Rhodobacter capsulatus SB 1003: one gene and its partner. The protein of the gene in region 2 interacts with the protein of the main gene of each other region in a pairwise test. Links are inferred from orthologs where the notes say so. Each region holds a gene or a part of one and is shown on either strand. Other genes may lie near its edges.

Region 1 (5,409 bases), 1.1 Mb from region 2 along the record:
GGCGCGGGGTCATGCCCAAAAGCCGCGCCGCCTTCGCCTGCACCCAACCCGCGCTTTCGAGCGCCCGCAGCAGCTCTTCGCGGCTCAGCTGCGCGGTCTTGGTGCGCAGCGGCACCTCCTCGCGCGGCGGCGCTTCGGGCGCGGGCTCGGGCGCAGGGGCGGGTTCGGGCGGCGGCGCGCTCACCCGGACCGTCGGCGTGATCACCCGCCCCACCGCCAGCCCGCCGATCGGCGAGGTGCCGTCCTGCAGCCGGAACAGTTCCGCCGAAAGGCAGGCCCCCTGCCGACAGGCCAGTTCCTCGGCCAGAACGATCGCCCCATCCGAAAGCGCCGCGGCCCGGTTCACGCAGTTTTCCAGCTCGCGCACATTGCCCGGAAACTGGCAGCGGCAGATCTGGTCAAAGGCATCGGCGGCGAATTTGACATTGGTGGCGTTCTGCTTGTTGAACCGGTCCAGGAACAGCTGCGCGAGCGGCTTGATGTCGCTCTTGCGGTTGCGCAAGGGCGGCAGCACGATCGGCACGACGCAGATGCGGAAATAAAGATCGGCGCGGAACTGGCCCCGCGCGACGGCGTCTTCCAGGTCGCGGTTCGTCGCGGCGACGATGCGGGTATCGACCTTGATCGTCTTCGCGCCGCCGACGCGCTCGAACTCGCCCTCCTGCAGCACGCGCAGCAGTTTCGACTGAAAGGCCGGGCTGATCTCGCCGATCTCGTCCAGAAACAGCGTGCCGCCATCGGCCAGTTCGAACCGGCCCTTTTTCAGCGCGGTGGCGCCGGTGAAGGCGCCTTTCTCATGGCCGAAAAGTTCCGATTCCAGAAGGGTTTCCGAAAGCGCGGCGCAGTTGACGCGGATGAACGGGCCTTTCGCGCGGGGGCTTTGGGCGTGCACGGCGCGGGCGAACAATTCCTTGCCGGTGCCGCTTTCGCCGCGCAGCAAAACCGGCATCCGGGTGGAGGCGACGCGCTTGATCTGCGCCACCACCTCGGCGATGGCGGGGCTGGAGCCGACGATGCCATCGAGGCTGACCGGCGCCGCCGGGCCGCGCTGTTCGGTGACGGTCTGCAGCATGCGGCGGGTGTCTTCGAGCGCGCGTTCGCGGTCGCGCGCGATGCGGCGGCGAAAGCGCAGCGCCTGTTCGAGGAGCGAGGCGACCATCGTCAGCACCCGCACATCGGCATCGGAAAAGCCCGACCGGTTGTGGTCATGGCTGCGATAGGCGGCCAGGACGCCGAGGACGAAATGGCTGCGTTCGGGGTCGCGCAGCGGCACGGCGATCAGCGTCTGGCCCGCGTCGCGCAGCCGTTTCGGCACCGCCTCGGCGCCGAATTCGGCGGCCAGATCAAAGCTGACGAAAGGCACGCCGGAGCGAAAGACGATCCGCGCCACGGCATCGGGCAGCACATCCGCGGCGGGGGCCTCGGGGCTGCGCTGAAAGGCCGTCGCGGCGATGACATAGGGGTTCACCCCCGCGCCCTCGCCCGGCTCGGCCAGAAGCGCCAGCACCCCATGGCGCAGATCGAGGAAAGACGACAGCACGTTGAAGATCTGCGGCACCTCCGCCACCGGATCCGGCGCCGCCGCAAAGGTCTTCGCGATCTCGTAAAGCGCATCCAAGGCAAGGCGGTCGGCGATCGACTGCGTCGAGCGACGCCGCGGCGAGGCGGGGCGGGATTGTTGATCGGTCATGCAGTCACCCCCTCACAGGAAGGAATTTCCGCGGCGGATGACCCGGGGCAAGGGACTCGGGCGGCAGCCGCTGCAGTCGGGACTTCTGCACTGACCATAGGGCATGGGCGAAAAAAGGCACGTCTTCCGACGCGTCCGGCAGGCAAGTTCGGTTCATTTTTGCAAGGTCACCGGGTCGATTGCGCAATTATGCGGCGAACCGGCCCCGGGGGCCGGAAAATCTGGCAGATTGCAGGCGGTCAGGATTTGATCACTTTCAGCGTTTCAAGGCCGACGAAGCGGGCTTTGCGTTTCGCGGCCTCGGTTTCGAAGACCTTGAAGACCTTTTCCTTGAGCGGCGTCGAGGCGACGAAATCGGCCTGCGCCCGCAGCAGCGCATCGCGCGCGCGCTCAAAGATCCCGTCTTCGGTCAGGCCGGTCATGTCGGTCTCGCGCAGATAGGCGCCGAAGCGCTTCATGATGTGCAGCCGGGACGAGTTCAGCACCTCGCGGATCGGCTCGACGCCCAGGAAGGCGAAGATTTCCTCGGCCGAGGACAGTTTCGTCAACGCCGCAAGCGTGGGGCTTTCGGGGGTCATCTGGGTCTCCTTCATTCACGTTCGGGCAATCAGGTTCGGGGCGACGGGCGGGCGAGCCGCGCCACCATGCGGCGCAGATCCCCGGCCTCGACGGGGCGTTTCACCCGCACGGCATGGGCGCGCAACAGCGGCTTCAGCCGGTCGAGCACGGCATCGTCGGCGGGCAGGCCCGCCTCCAGCAGGGCGGCGCGCAGACCGGCGCTGCCCGAATGCTTGCCGATCACGATCTGCCGTTCGCGGCCAAAGCGGGCGGGGGCGCAGCGCGGGTCTTCGTAGGTGTCGGCGCGTTTGAGGATCGCATCGACATGGATGCCGGATTCATGCGCAAAGACCATCGCCCCGGTGATCGGCTTTTGTGGCGGCAGCGCCCGGCCCGAGGCCTTGGCGACGACGGCGGAAAGTTCGGGCAGCGCGCAAAGATCAAGCCCGGTGTCGATCCCCCCGGCTTCCAGCGCGGCGCCGACCTCTTCCAGCGCGGCATTGCCCGCGCGTTCGCCCAGCCCGTTCACCGTGACCGACAGATGCGTCGCCCCGGCATGGGCGGCCATGATCGTATTCGCCGTCGCCATGCCGAAATCATTGTGGGCATGCATCTCGATCGGCAGGGAGATCCGCGCCGAAAGCTCGGCCACAAGCCGAAACGCGCCCAGCGGATCCAGCAAGCCAAGCGTGTCGGCGATGCGGAACCGGATGGCGCCCGCGGCGGCGGCGACCTCGGCCAGACGGATCAGGAAGTCGGGATCGGTGCGGCTGGCATCCTCGGCGCCGACCGAGACCTGCAGGCCGCGATCACTGGCGCAAAAGACCAAAGCCGCGGTCTCGCGCAAGATCCAGTCGCGATCGACGCGCAGCTTGCCCTCCAGCTGCGCGGTGGAGGTGGGCACCGCGAAATGCACCCGCTTGACCCCGGTTTTCTGCGCCATGTCCAGATCATGCATCCGCAGCCGACACCAGACGACAGGCGTCGCATGGGCGATTTCGGCGACGACGGCGCGGATTTCGGCGACCTCGGCCCAGCCCATCGCGGCGATGCCGACCTCGATCTCCGCCACGCCCGCCCGGTCCAGCGCCCGGGCGATGGCCTTCTTTTCGGCCAAGGAAAAGGCCACCCCGGCGGTCTGTTCGCCGTCGCGCAGGGTGGTGTCGCAAAGCGCAAGCGTCCGGTCGGGTGTCATCCTCTTTCCCCTCAGGCGGTTACGGGAACGGGGCGCAGCTCGGCCAGGATCTCGGGCAGGATGGCCAGCACGCGGGACAGTTCGGCGGCGGTGGTGTCGGCGGAAAGCGAGAACCGCACGACGCCATGCGCCGCGGTAAAGGGCACGGCCATGGCGCGGGTGACATGGCTGGGTTCCATCGCGCCCGAGGCACAGGCCGAGCCGGTCGAAATGGCGATGCCCGCCCGGGCGAGTTTCGTCAGCACCGCCTCGCTGTCGATGCGGTCAAAGGCGAGGGTGCAGGTATTGGCCAGCCGGTTGGCGGGATCGCCCAGCCGCTGACAGCCGCCCAAGGCCAGGATTCCGGATTCCAGCCAGTCGCGCAGCGTCGCGATGCGCGAAAGATCGGCCGCCATCCGCGCCGCGACGATCTCGGCCGCCAGGCCCATGCCGACCAGCGCGGGTACGTTTTCGGTGCCTGCCCGGCGGCCGCGTTCCTGCTTGCCGCCGCGCAGAAGCGGGCGAAAGGCCACGCCCTTGCGCAGGTACAGCGCCCCTACCCCCTTCGGCCCGTGGAACTTGTGACCCGAAAGCGACAGCATGTCGATTTCGGTATCCGCAAGCGACATCGGCAGCTTGCCCACCGCCTGCACGGCATCGGTGTGAAACAGCGCCCCCGCCGCATGGGCCTCGGCGGCGAGCTGCGGCACCGGAAAGATCGTGCCGGTTTCGTTGTTCGCCCACATGATCGAGGCAACGGCCACCCGGTCCGACAGCGCCGCCCGATAGGCCGCAAGGTCCAGCCGCCCCAGATGATCGACCGGAATGCGATGCACCCGCACGCCCTCGGTCTTTTCCAGATCGGCGGCCAGCATCAGGATGGCCGGATGTTCGACGGCGGAAATGATGATCTCGCGCCGCCCGTCCTGCACCGCCAGCGCCGAGCGGATCGCGGTGGTATTCGCCTCGGTCCCGCCCGAGGTGAAGAGGATCTCCTGTTCCGAGGCGGCGCCGATCAGCGCGGCGACGGCAAGCCTTGCCTTGCGCAGCCCCAGCCCCGCCTGCGCCCCGAAGCCATGGCCCGAGGAGGCATTGCCGAAATGCTCGGTGAAATAGGGCAGCATCGCCGCCACGACCTCGGGGAAAACCCGGGTGGTGGCGTTGTTGTCAAGGTAGATGGCGGGCTGGGTCATGGTCAGTGCCGGATGTCGGGGATGACGCGGAAGGGGCGGCCAAGGACGTCGGTGATGCGCTTTTGCACGCCGTACAGGGTTTGCCCCGCCAGCATGCAGCCCGCACAGGCGCCCGACAGATGCACGATCACCTTGGCGCCCTCGACCCGCACCAGTTCGATATCGCCGCCGTCGCGGCGGAAGGTCGGGCGCATTTCGTCGATCAGGGCGCGGATGCGGGTCACCTCGTCGTCAGCGGCGGCGGCGGCATCCGTCGCCGCTTCGGGGGTGTCCGCCTGCGCGAGCTTGGCGAAGCGGTCGCGCAGCGCGCTGGCATCGGGGGCGGCCTGCCCGGCGGCCCGACGCGCGGCCGCGGCGGCGGCGGGCGGCGGCGCGGGCGATTTCGTGTCGTCGTCTTGCATGTCGCGCATCGCTTTCCCCTCAGCAGAAGGATTTGCCGCAGCCGCAGGCGCTTTTGGCGTTGGGGTTGTCAAAGGTGAACCCGGCGCCTTCCAGGTTGCTGACGAAGTCGATCTTCGTGCCCTCGATATGTTCGCGGGTCAGCGGGTCGATCAGCACGGTGACCTCGCCAAAGGTCAGGCTGGCATCGTCGGGCTGGGCTTCCAGCTCCAGCGCCATGCCGTATTTCAGCCCGGCGCAACCGCCTGCCTGCACCATCAGGCGCAGCCCGGCAACGGGTTGACCGGCGCCCTCGATGGCGGCCTTGATCGCTTCCTGGGCGGGTTGGGTGATCTCGATCATGACGCTCTCCCCTGTGATGCGTTCATCAGGGATGCAGCAAGAAGCGTGCCAAC
Region 2 (7,252 bases):
TGGAAGAGCGGAAGAACAACGCCGCCGTCGAGAAGCGTCTGAAAGAGAAGCTGAAAACCGACCGCGCGCGGATTCAGGTGGGGCGGATCTCGGGCTTCGGCCTGATGGAGATGTCGCGTCAGCGGCTGCGTCCGGGGATGCTGGAATCGACCACGCAGCCCTGCCCGCATTGCCATGGCACCGGGCTGATCCGGTCCGATGACAGTCTGGCGCTGCAGGTTCTGCGCGCGATCGAGGAAGAGGGCACCCGGAAACGGAGCCGCGAGGTGCTGGTGAAATGCCCGGTCGCCGTCGCCAACTATCTGATGAACGCCAAGCGCGAACATATCGCTTCGATCGAGGCGCGCTATGGCATGGCGGTGCGGATCGAGGCTGATCCGACGCTGGTCAGCCCCGATTTCAGCATCGAGAAGTTCAAGACCGCGACCCGGATCGTGCCCGAGGTGCATAGCGCCGTCGTGCATGCCAGCGCCGAGCTGATGGCCGAGATCGACGAGGAAGAGATCGTCGAGGAGGAAGAGGACGAGGTCGAAGAGGCCGCGCCCGCGGTGGCTGCGGCCGCGACGGGCGAACCCGGCGAAGGCGCGCCGAAGAAGAAGAAACGGCGTCGGCGGCGGCGGAAGAAAAACGGCGCTCCGGGCGGGACCGATCTGGCGGCCGAGGGCGACGAGGGAGATGAGGGCGAGGACGACGGCGAGGACGAGGGCGACGATGCCTCGGACGAGGATGCCGCCGAAGACGCCGCCCGCGCCGCGGCGGCGGCCGAGCTGGCCGAGGTGAGCCTGCCGATTCTGGACGCCGAAGCGTCGGCGCCCGTGGCCGAGGCGGTTGCCGAAGCGGAAGCCGCGCCCGAAGCGCCGGCGCCGAAGGCGAGCCGGTCGCGGTCGCGCACCAGCAAGGCGAAGAAGGAGGCCGAGGTTGTCGAGGGCGCGGAAGCGCCGGTGAAGAAGACCCGGACCCGCACGACCTCGAAGGCGAAGAAGGAAGCCGAGGCGGCCGCCGCGGCGGCGGCTGCGGCCGCAGCGGAAGCGGAAGCCCCCGTTGCCGAGGCTGCGCCCGCGCCGGTTGCCGAAGCCGAGGCTGCCGAAGCCCCGGCCCCGGTCGAGGCGGTGGTCGAAGCCGCGCCGGGTGTCGAGGCCGCGCCCGAGCCGGTCGTCGAAACTGCGCCCGCGCCGGTGGCGGATGTGGCCCCCGAGGCTGCGCCCGAACCCGAGGCCGAACCCGAGGCTGGGTCTGAACCCGAAGCCGAGACGGATCCGGGCACGCCCGAGGATCCGAAGCCGAAGAAACGCGGCTGGTGGTCGCTGGGCTGAGCCCCGCAGACCGGAAAACCGAAACGCCGGGCCCTGGCCCGGCGTTTTGCTGTGTCGCTCAGCTTTCGGGATCGGGCCGGTCCGGGCCGCGCGCGACGGTGTAGATCAGCACGCCCGCGACCTCCCGGGCCGCGACAAGGGAATGGCCGGATTGGGCGCAGAAATGCGGCACGTCGATCCAGCTGGCGCGGTCGGTCGCCTGCATCTCGACCACGGCGCCTTCGGGCAGGCCGCGCAGGGCCTTGGCCAGCCGCAACACCGGCAGCGGGCACAAAAGGCCGCGCAGATCGAGCGAAAGGGCAGGGGCTGTCGTCATGGGGCGGGCGTAACGCCCGGGCGCGGCCCTGTCCACGGCAATGTGAGCCGTGCCCCGGTGACGCCGGGCCGCAGCCCTGCTAGAAAGGCGCATGACGCCGACTGACCTTCTCTTCGACGCGGGCTTCCTGACCGCCGCCGCCACCGCCTTTCTGGCCGGAGTGCTGTCGTTTCTCAGCCCCTGCGTGCTGCCGATCGTGCCGCCCTATCTGGCCTATATGGGCGGGGTGACGGTCAGCGACATGGGCGCGGGCCGCCCCGCCGCGCGCGGGCCGGTGCTGCTGGCGGCGCTGTTCTTCGTGCTTGGCCTGTCGACCGTGTTCCTGATGATGGGGCTGGGGGCCTCGGCGCTGGGGCAGGCTTTGGGCGCGTGGAAGGACACTCTCGCCAAGGTCTCGGGCCTTGTGGTGATGATCTTCGGCGCGCATTTCATCGGCGTCTATCGAATCGGCTTTCTCGACCGCGAGATGCGCTTTGACACCGGCGATCAGGGCGGCTCGGCGCTTGGCGCCTATCTGCTGGGCCTGGCCTTCGCCTTCGGCTGGACGCCCTGCCTTGGCCCGGTTCTGGGCACGATCGCCTCGATGGCGATGGCCGAGGGCACGATCGGCCGCGGCATGGGCCTTTTGTCCGCCTATGCCGCCGGGCTGGGCCTGCCCTTCCTGATCGTGGCCGCCTTCTTTCCCAGCCTCGGCGGGGCGTTGGCCTTCATGCGCCGCAACATGGGCCGGATCGAGAAGATCTCGGGCCTGCTGCTCTGGACGATCGGGCTGATGATGCTGACCGGGCAGCTCTCGGATCTGTCGTTCTGGCTGCTTGACACCTTCCCGGCGCTGGCGGAGCTGGGCTGATCCCGGCGGGTTCCCGCGGGCGTTTCGTGGTATACAGGAACTTGCTTTGACCCGATCTGCGCCCCGCGCTATAGGGGCGGCAACGGGCCAGATGGCCTTTGGGGGTGCTCCTTGATCCGCTTCATCCTGTCTTCGCTCGGGGGGGTCTTCTCCTGGATCGTCACCGCGCTGTTCTTTGTCGCGCTGACCATCGGCGGCATCTTCTACATGTATTCGCGCAACCTGCCGAGCCATGAGCAGCTGGCGCAATACACGCCGAAGACGATCAGCCGGATCTATTCGGGCGAGGGCCGATTGATCGACGAATTCGCCCAGGAACGCCGGATTTTCGTGCCGATCCAGGACATTCCCGACATCGTCAAGGAAGCCTTCGTCTCGGCCGAGGATCAGAACTTCTACATCCACAAGGGCTATGACGCGCAGGGCATGGTGGCCGCGCTTTACGCCGCGGTGAAATCGGGCGGGCGCGACATGCGCGGGGCCTCGACGATCACGCAGCAGGTGATGAAGAACTTCCTGCTCGACGGCTCGCGCTCGGCCGAGCGCAAGATCAAGGAGCTGATCCTCGCCTCGCGCGTCGAACAGGCCTTGTCCAAGGATCGGATCCTTGAGCTTTATCTGAACGAGATCTTCCTCGGGCAGAATTCCTATGGCGTCGCCGCCGCGGCCCAGACCTATTTCAACAAGCCGCTGACCGCGCTGACCATTTCCGAGGCCGCCTATCTGGCGGCGCTGCCTAAGAAACCGGCCGAGCTGCATCCGGTGCGCAACTACGAAGAGGCGCGGCTGCGGCGCAACTACGTGCTGCGGCGGTTGTTCGAGGACGGTCACATCACGAAAGCGCAGATGGAGGCCGAACAGGCGACCGAGCTGCGGTCCGTGCAGCGCGGCGATTACGAGACCTTCCGTCAGGCGCTGCCGCCGCGCGACTATTTCACCGACGAGATCCGTCGGCAGCTGTCGAAAAGCTTCGGACAGGATGAATTCTTCGGCGGCGGTCTGACGATCCGGGCGACGGTGGACCCGAAGCTGCAGCGGCAGGCGGCAAAGGCGCTGCAGGAGGCTTTGGAGAAATACGACCGCGGTCAGGGCGTCTGGCGCGGCACCGGGGTGCGGATTGCCGCCGACAAGCTGGGCGACGCGGCGGGCTGGCGCGCGGCGCTGGCCGCGGTGCCGACCGACAAGGCGCCGCGCGATGTTGAAGGCTGGCATGTGGCGGTGGTGCTGGAGCTGACCGACAAGGAGGCCCGCATCGGCATCGAGGGGGTGGACGAAGACGCGGACGGCCACTGGATCCCGGCCAATGACGTGACCTGGGCGCGCAAGCGGCTGGCGGATGGCAAGCTGGGGCCGCGGGCGAAACGGGCCTCGGATCTGGTCGATGTCGGCGATGTCGTGCTGGTGCGGGCGGTGACGAAGGACGAGGACGGCAGTTTCCTGCGCTGGTCGCTGCGGCAGGTGCCGGTGGTCGGCGGGGCCTTTGTCGCGATGGACGTGCATACCGGGCGCGTGCTGGCGATGCAGGGCGGCTTTTCCTATCAGGCCTCGGTCTTCAACCGCGCGACGCAGGCGATGCGGCAGCCCGGCTCGAACTTCAAGCCCTTCGTCTATGCGGCGGCGCTCGACAGCGGCTTCAGCCCGGAAACGATCGTCGTCGATGCGCCGATCGAGGTGGACACGCCGCAGGGCCTGTGGCGGCCGAAGAACGCCTCGAACAAATATTACGGGCCGACGCCGTTGCGCACGGGGCTTGAGCAGAGCCGGAACCTGATGACGGTGCGGATCGCGCAGGAAGTCGGCATGGATGTGGTGGCGGGCTATGCCGAACGCTTCGGGGTCTATGATCCGATGGGGCAGTTCCTGGCCAATTCGCTCGGCTCGCAGGAAACCACGATGTACAAGCTGATCTCGGCCTATGCGATGTTCGCCAATGGCGGGCAGCGGGTGGAGCCGACGCTGGTCGACCGGGTGCAGGACCGCTGGGGGCGGACGATCTATCGCCATGACGCGACGACGACCTGCCCGGATTGCGGCAATCCCGACCTGTCCGCGGGGCTGGGGCCGCGGGTGCGCTCGGACCGGGAACAGGTGATCAATGCGATCACCGCCTATCAGATGATCTCGCTGATGGAAGGCGCGGTGAAGCGCGGCACCGGGACCGGGGTCAACCTGCCGGTGCCGGTGGCGGGCAAGACCGGGACGACGAATGACGCGAAAGACGTGTGGTTCACCGGCTTCACCTCGAACATCGTGGCCTCGTGCTACATGGGCTATGACCAGCCGCGCACGTTGGGGCCGGGGGCTTACGGCGGCACGCTTTGCGTGCCGGTGTTCAACGAGTTCATGCAGGAAGCGGTGAAGGATTACGGCGGCGCGGCCTTCAAGGTGCCGCCGGGGGGCTATTGGCAGAAATACAACCGCTTCACCGGCGAGAAGCTGCCCGATGACGCCACCGGCGATTTCGTGCAGGCGGAATATCTGCGCGAGGGCCAGGAGATGCGCTCGCTTGGGCAGATCGTCGATGGCGGCTTTGCGATGGGCGAGAACCTGCCGCTGTTCGCGCAGGGCGAGACCGACACCGACACGACGGCGGTGACGACCTCGACCGGGGAACAGCGGGTGATCCCGAAGAAGGCGACCTTCGGATCCCTGTCCGCGGGCGGTCTTTACTAAGGGATTTCGCCGAGGCGATGCCTCGGCGACCCGCCGGGGGCCCCCGGGACCCCCGGGATCTTTGGCCCCAGGTGAAAGCCGCCCGGGCCGCCGGTGATCCGGGGCCCCGCATGCGCGCCCCGGCTTTTTCTTGGCGCAAATACGCCGGGGGTGCGGGGCCGCGCCCGGGTCGCCGCGCCTGCGCGGCGAAATTCCTCTCCGCCATCGGCCGATCCGTGCGGCGCTCTGCGCGCCGTTGCCGCCCTTGGCGGAGGCCAAGCCGAAAAAGGGGCCCCGCAGGGCCCCAGGTTTCGCGACGATGCGAAGGGAGGTCAGTGACCATAGACCGCGCGATGCGCGAGGTCTTCGGCATCTTGCGGCGAAATCCCCAGATCGCGGCTCAGCCGCGGGCTCAGCCGGGCGATCTCGTCGCGGGTGCGGCGATAGCGGGCGTGACGTTCGGCAGAAGCGATCAGGCGGGAGAGGAGGCGTTTCATCTTTCAGGTCCAGGTGGTCAGTTTTCTTGACCGGAAGATGCGCTTTTCGGGCATCTCCCGCAACCGACGTTCCGGCAATGCCGCGATGCGGCACCTGCAACGGTTGTCTGCGCCGCACCCCCGCCATGCAAAAGGGGCAGCCCTGCGGCTGCCCCCTGAAACGGTCCGGATCTTGCGATCAGATCAGCTTGCCCATCGCCACGGCGGTATCCGACATGCGGTTCGAGAAGCCCCATTCGTTGTCGTACCAGGTCAGGATGCGCACCATCGTGCCGTCCATCACCTTGGTCTGATCCATGTGGAAGACCGAGGAATGCGGGTCGTGGTTGAAGTCCGACGAGACATTCGGCTGGTCGGTGAAGCCGAGCACGCCTTTGAGCGGGCCATTGGCGGCGGCGCGGATCGCGTCATTCACCTCGGCGACGGTGGTGGCGCGCTTGGCTTCGAACACGAGATCGACGACCGAGACATTCGGCGTCGGCACGCGGATGGCGACGCCGTCAAGCTTGCCCTTGAGTTCCGGCAGCACGAGGCCGACGGCCTTGGCGGCGCCGGTCGAGGTCGGGATCATGCTCAGCGCGGCGGCGCGGGCGCGGTAGAGATCCTTGTGCATCGTGTCGAGCGTCGGCTGGTCGCCGGTGTAGCTGTGGATCGTCGTCATGAAGCCCTTTTCGATGCCGATCGCATCGTTGAGGACCTTGGCCACCGGCGAGAGGCAGTTCGTGGTGCAGGACGCGTTCGAAACGATGATGTCATCTTTCGTCAGCGTGTCGTGGTTGACGCCGAAGACGATGGTCTTGTCGGCATTGTCGCCCGGCGCCGAGATCAGCACGCGTTTCGAGCCGTTTTGCAGGTGGGCGGCGCATTTTTCCTTGGAGGTGAAGATGCCGGTGCATTCCATCGCCACATCGACATTGCCCCAGGGCAGTTCGGCCGGGTTGCGGATCGCGGTGACCTTGATCGGGCCGCGGCCGACGTCGATCCAGTCTTCGCCGGTCGTCACCGTGGCCGGGAAACGGCCGTGAACGCTGTCGAACCGCAGCAGGTGGGCGTTGGTTTCCACCGGGCCGAGATCGTTGATCGCCACGACTTCAATATCGGTCCGCCCCGATTCGATGATCGCGCGCAGCACGTTGCGCCCGATGCGTCCGAATCCGTTGATCGCCACCTTCACCGCCATCTCAGCCTCCTTTGGCTCGGTCCTCAAGTCGCCGCTACCTTGGTCAAGATGCAGGAAAGGTCAACAGCAGAAACCAGTTCCGACACAATTTCGACCGGGGAAACCGCGCTTGCGGCGCCGTTCGCGCTCGCGCCAGCGCTAACGCCAGAAGGCGATCCAGTCGATCAGCAGAAAGGTCTTGCGGGCCAGGAACAGAAATCCCGCGCCTTGCGCGAAAACCGCATCGGCCAGGAAAGCCAGAGCCAGAACCAGCCCCAGCCGGATCGCGATGGTATTGGTCATCTGCCGCCCCCGCTGTCAGGACGGGGGCCGCTGCCCCGCCGCGCGCAGGATAGAGGAGGCCGCGGCCGGGGTGAAGCCCGACCGGGCGCGGGCGGGCCGGGTTACTCCGAATCCTCGGCGACGAGGAAGATCTCGCCCTTTGACTCGAGGTCGCGGATCGCG

What was found. The genes of interacting proteins can lie anywhere in the genome.
Region 1: the proteins of RCAP_RS10715 (region 2) and RCAP_RS16150 interact in binary tests that used the Escherichia coli proteins (3 or more experiments, as listed by UniProt). The link is inferred for Rhodobacter capsulatus SB 1003 from one-to-one orthologs.

Annotation. Positions count from the first base shown.
Region 1 is NC_014034.1:3,465,645-3,471,053, forward strand. The notes cover bases 2,536-5,409. They hold RCAP_RS16150 (aminotransferase class V-fold PLP-dependent enzyme), read right to left. Parts: upstream 4,616-5,409; coding sequence 3,455-4,615; downstream 2,536-3,454. Other genes in these bases: nifV (homocitrate synthase), read right to left, coding at 2,536-3,443; RCAP_RS18705 (NifU family protein), read right to left, coding at 4,618-5,025; RCAP_RS16160 (iron-sulfur cluster assembly accessory protein), read right to left, coding at 5,036-5,356. Outside these bases: nif-specific transcriptional activator NifA, read right to left, coding at 1-1,690; nitrogenase stabilizing/protective protein NifW, read right to left, coding at 1,930-2,268; more of nifV, read right to left, coding at 2,298-2,535. UniProt on the Escherichia coli protein: Master enzyme that delivers sulfur to a number of partners involved in Fe-S cluster assembly, tRNA modification or cofactor biosynthesis. Catalyzes the removal of elemental sulfur from cysteine to produce alanine.
Region 2 is NC_014034.1:2,328,237-2,335,488, reverse strand. Bases 1-2,833 are described here. They hold RCAP_RS10715 (sulfurtransferase TusA family protein), read right to left. Parts: upstream 1,630-2,833; coding sequence 1,372-1,629; downstream 1-1,371. Other genes in these bases: RCAP_RS10705 (penicillin-binding protein 1A), read left to right, coding at 2,591-2,833; RCAP_RS10710 (cytochrome c biogenesis CcdA family protein), read left to right, coding at 1,721-2,479; RCAP_RS10720 (Rne/Rng family ribonuclease), read left to right, coding at 1-1,313. Outside these bases: more of RCAP_RS10705, read left to right, coding at 2,834-5,152; RCAP_RS18960 (DUF1127 domain-containing protein), read right to left, coding at 5,464-5,628; gap (type I glyceraldehyde-3-phosphate dehydrogenase), read right to left, coding at 5,807-6,808; RCAP_RS10695 (hypothetical protein), read right to left, coding at 6,947-7,090; RCAP_RS10690 (flagellar motor switch protein FliG), read right to left, coding at 7,192-7,252. UniProt on the Escherichia coli protein: Sulfur carrier protein involved in sulfur trafficking in the cell. Part of a sulfur-relay system required for 2-thiolation during synthesis of 2-thiouridine of the modified wobble base 5-methylaminomethyl-2-thiouridine (mnm(5)s(2)U) in tRNA.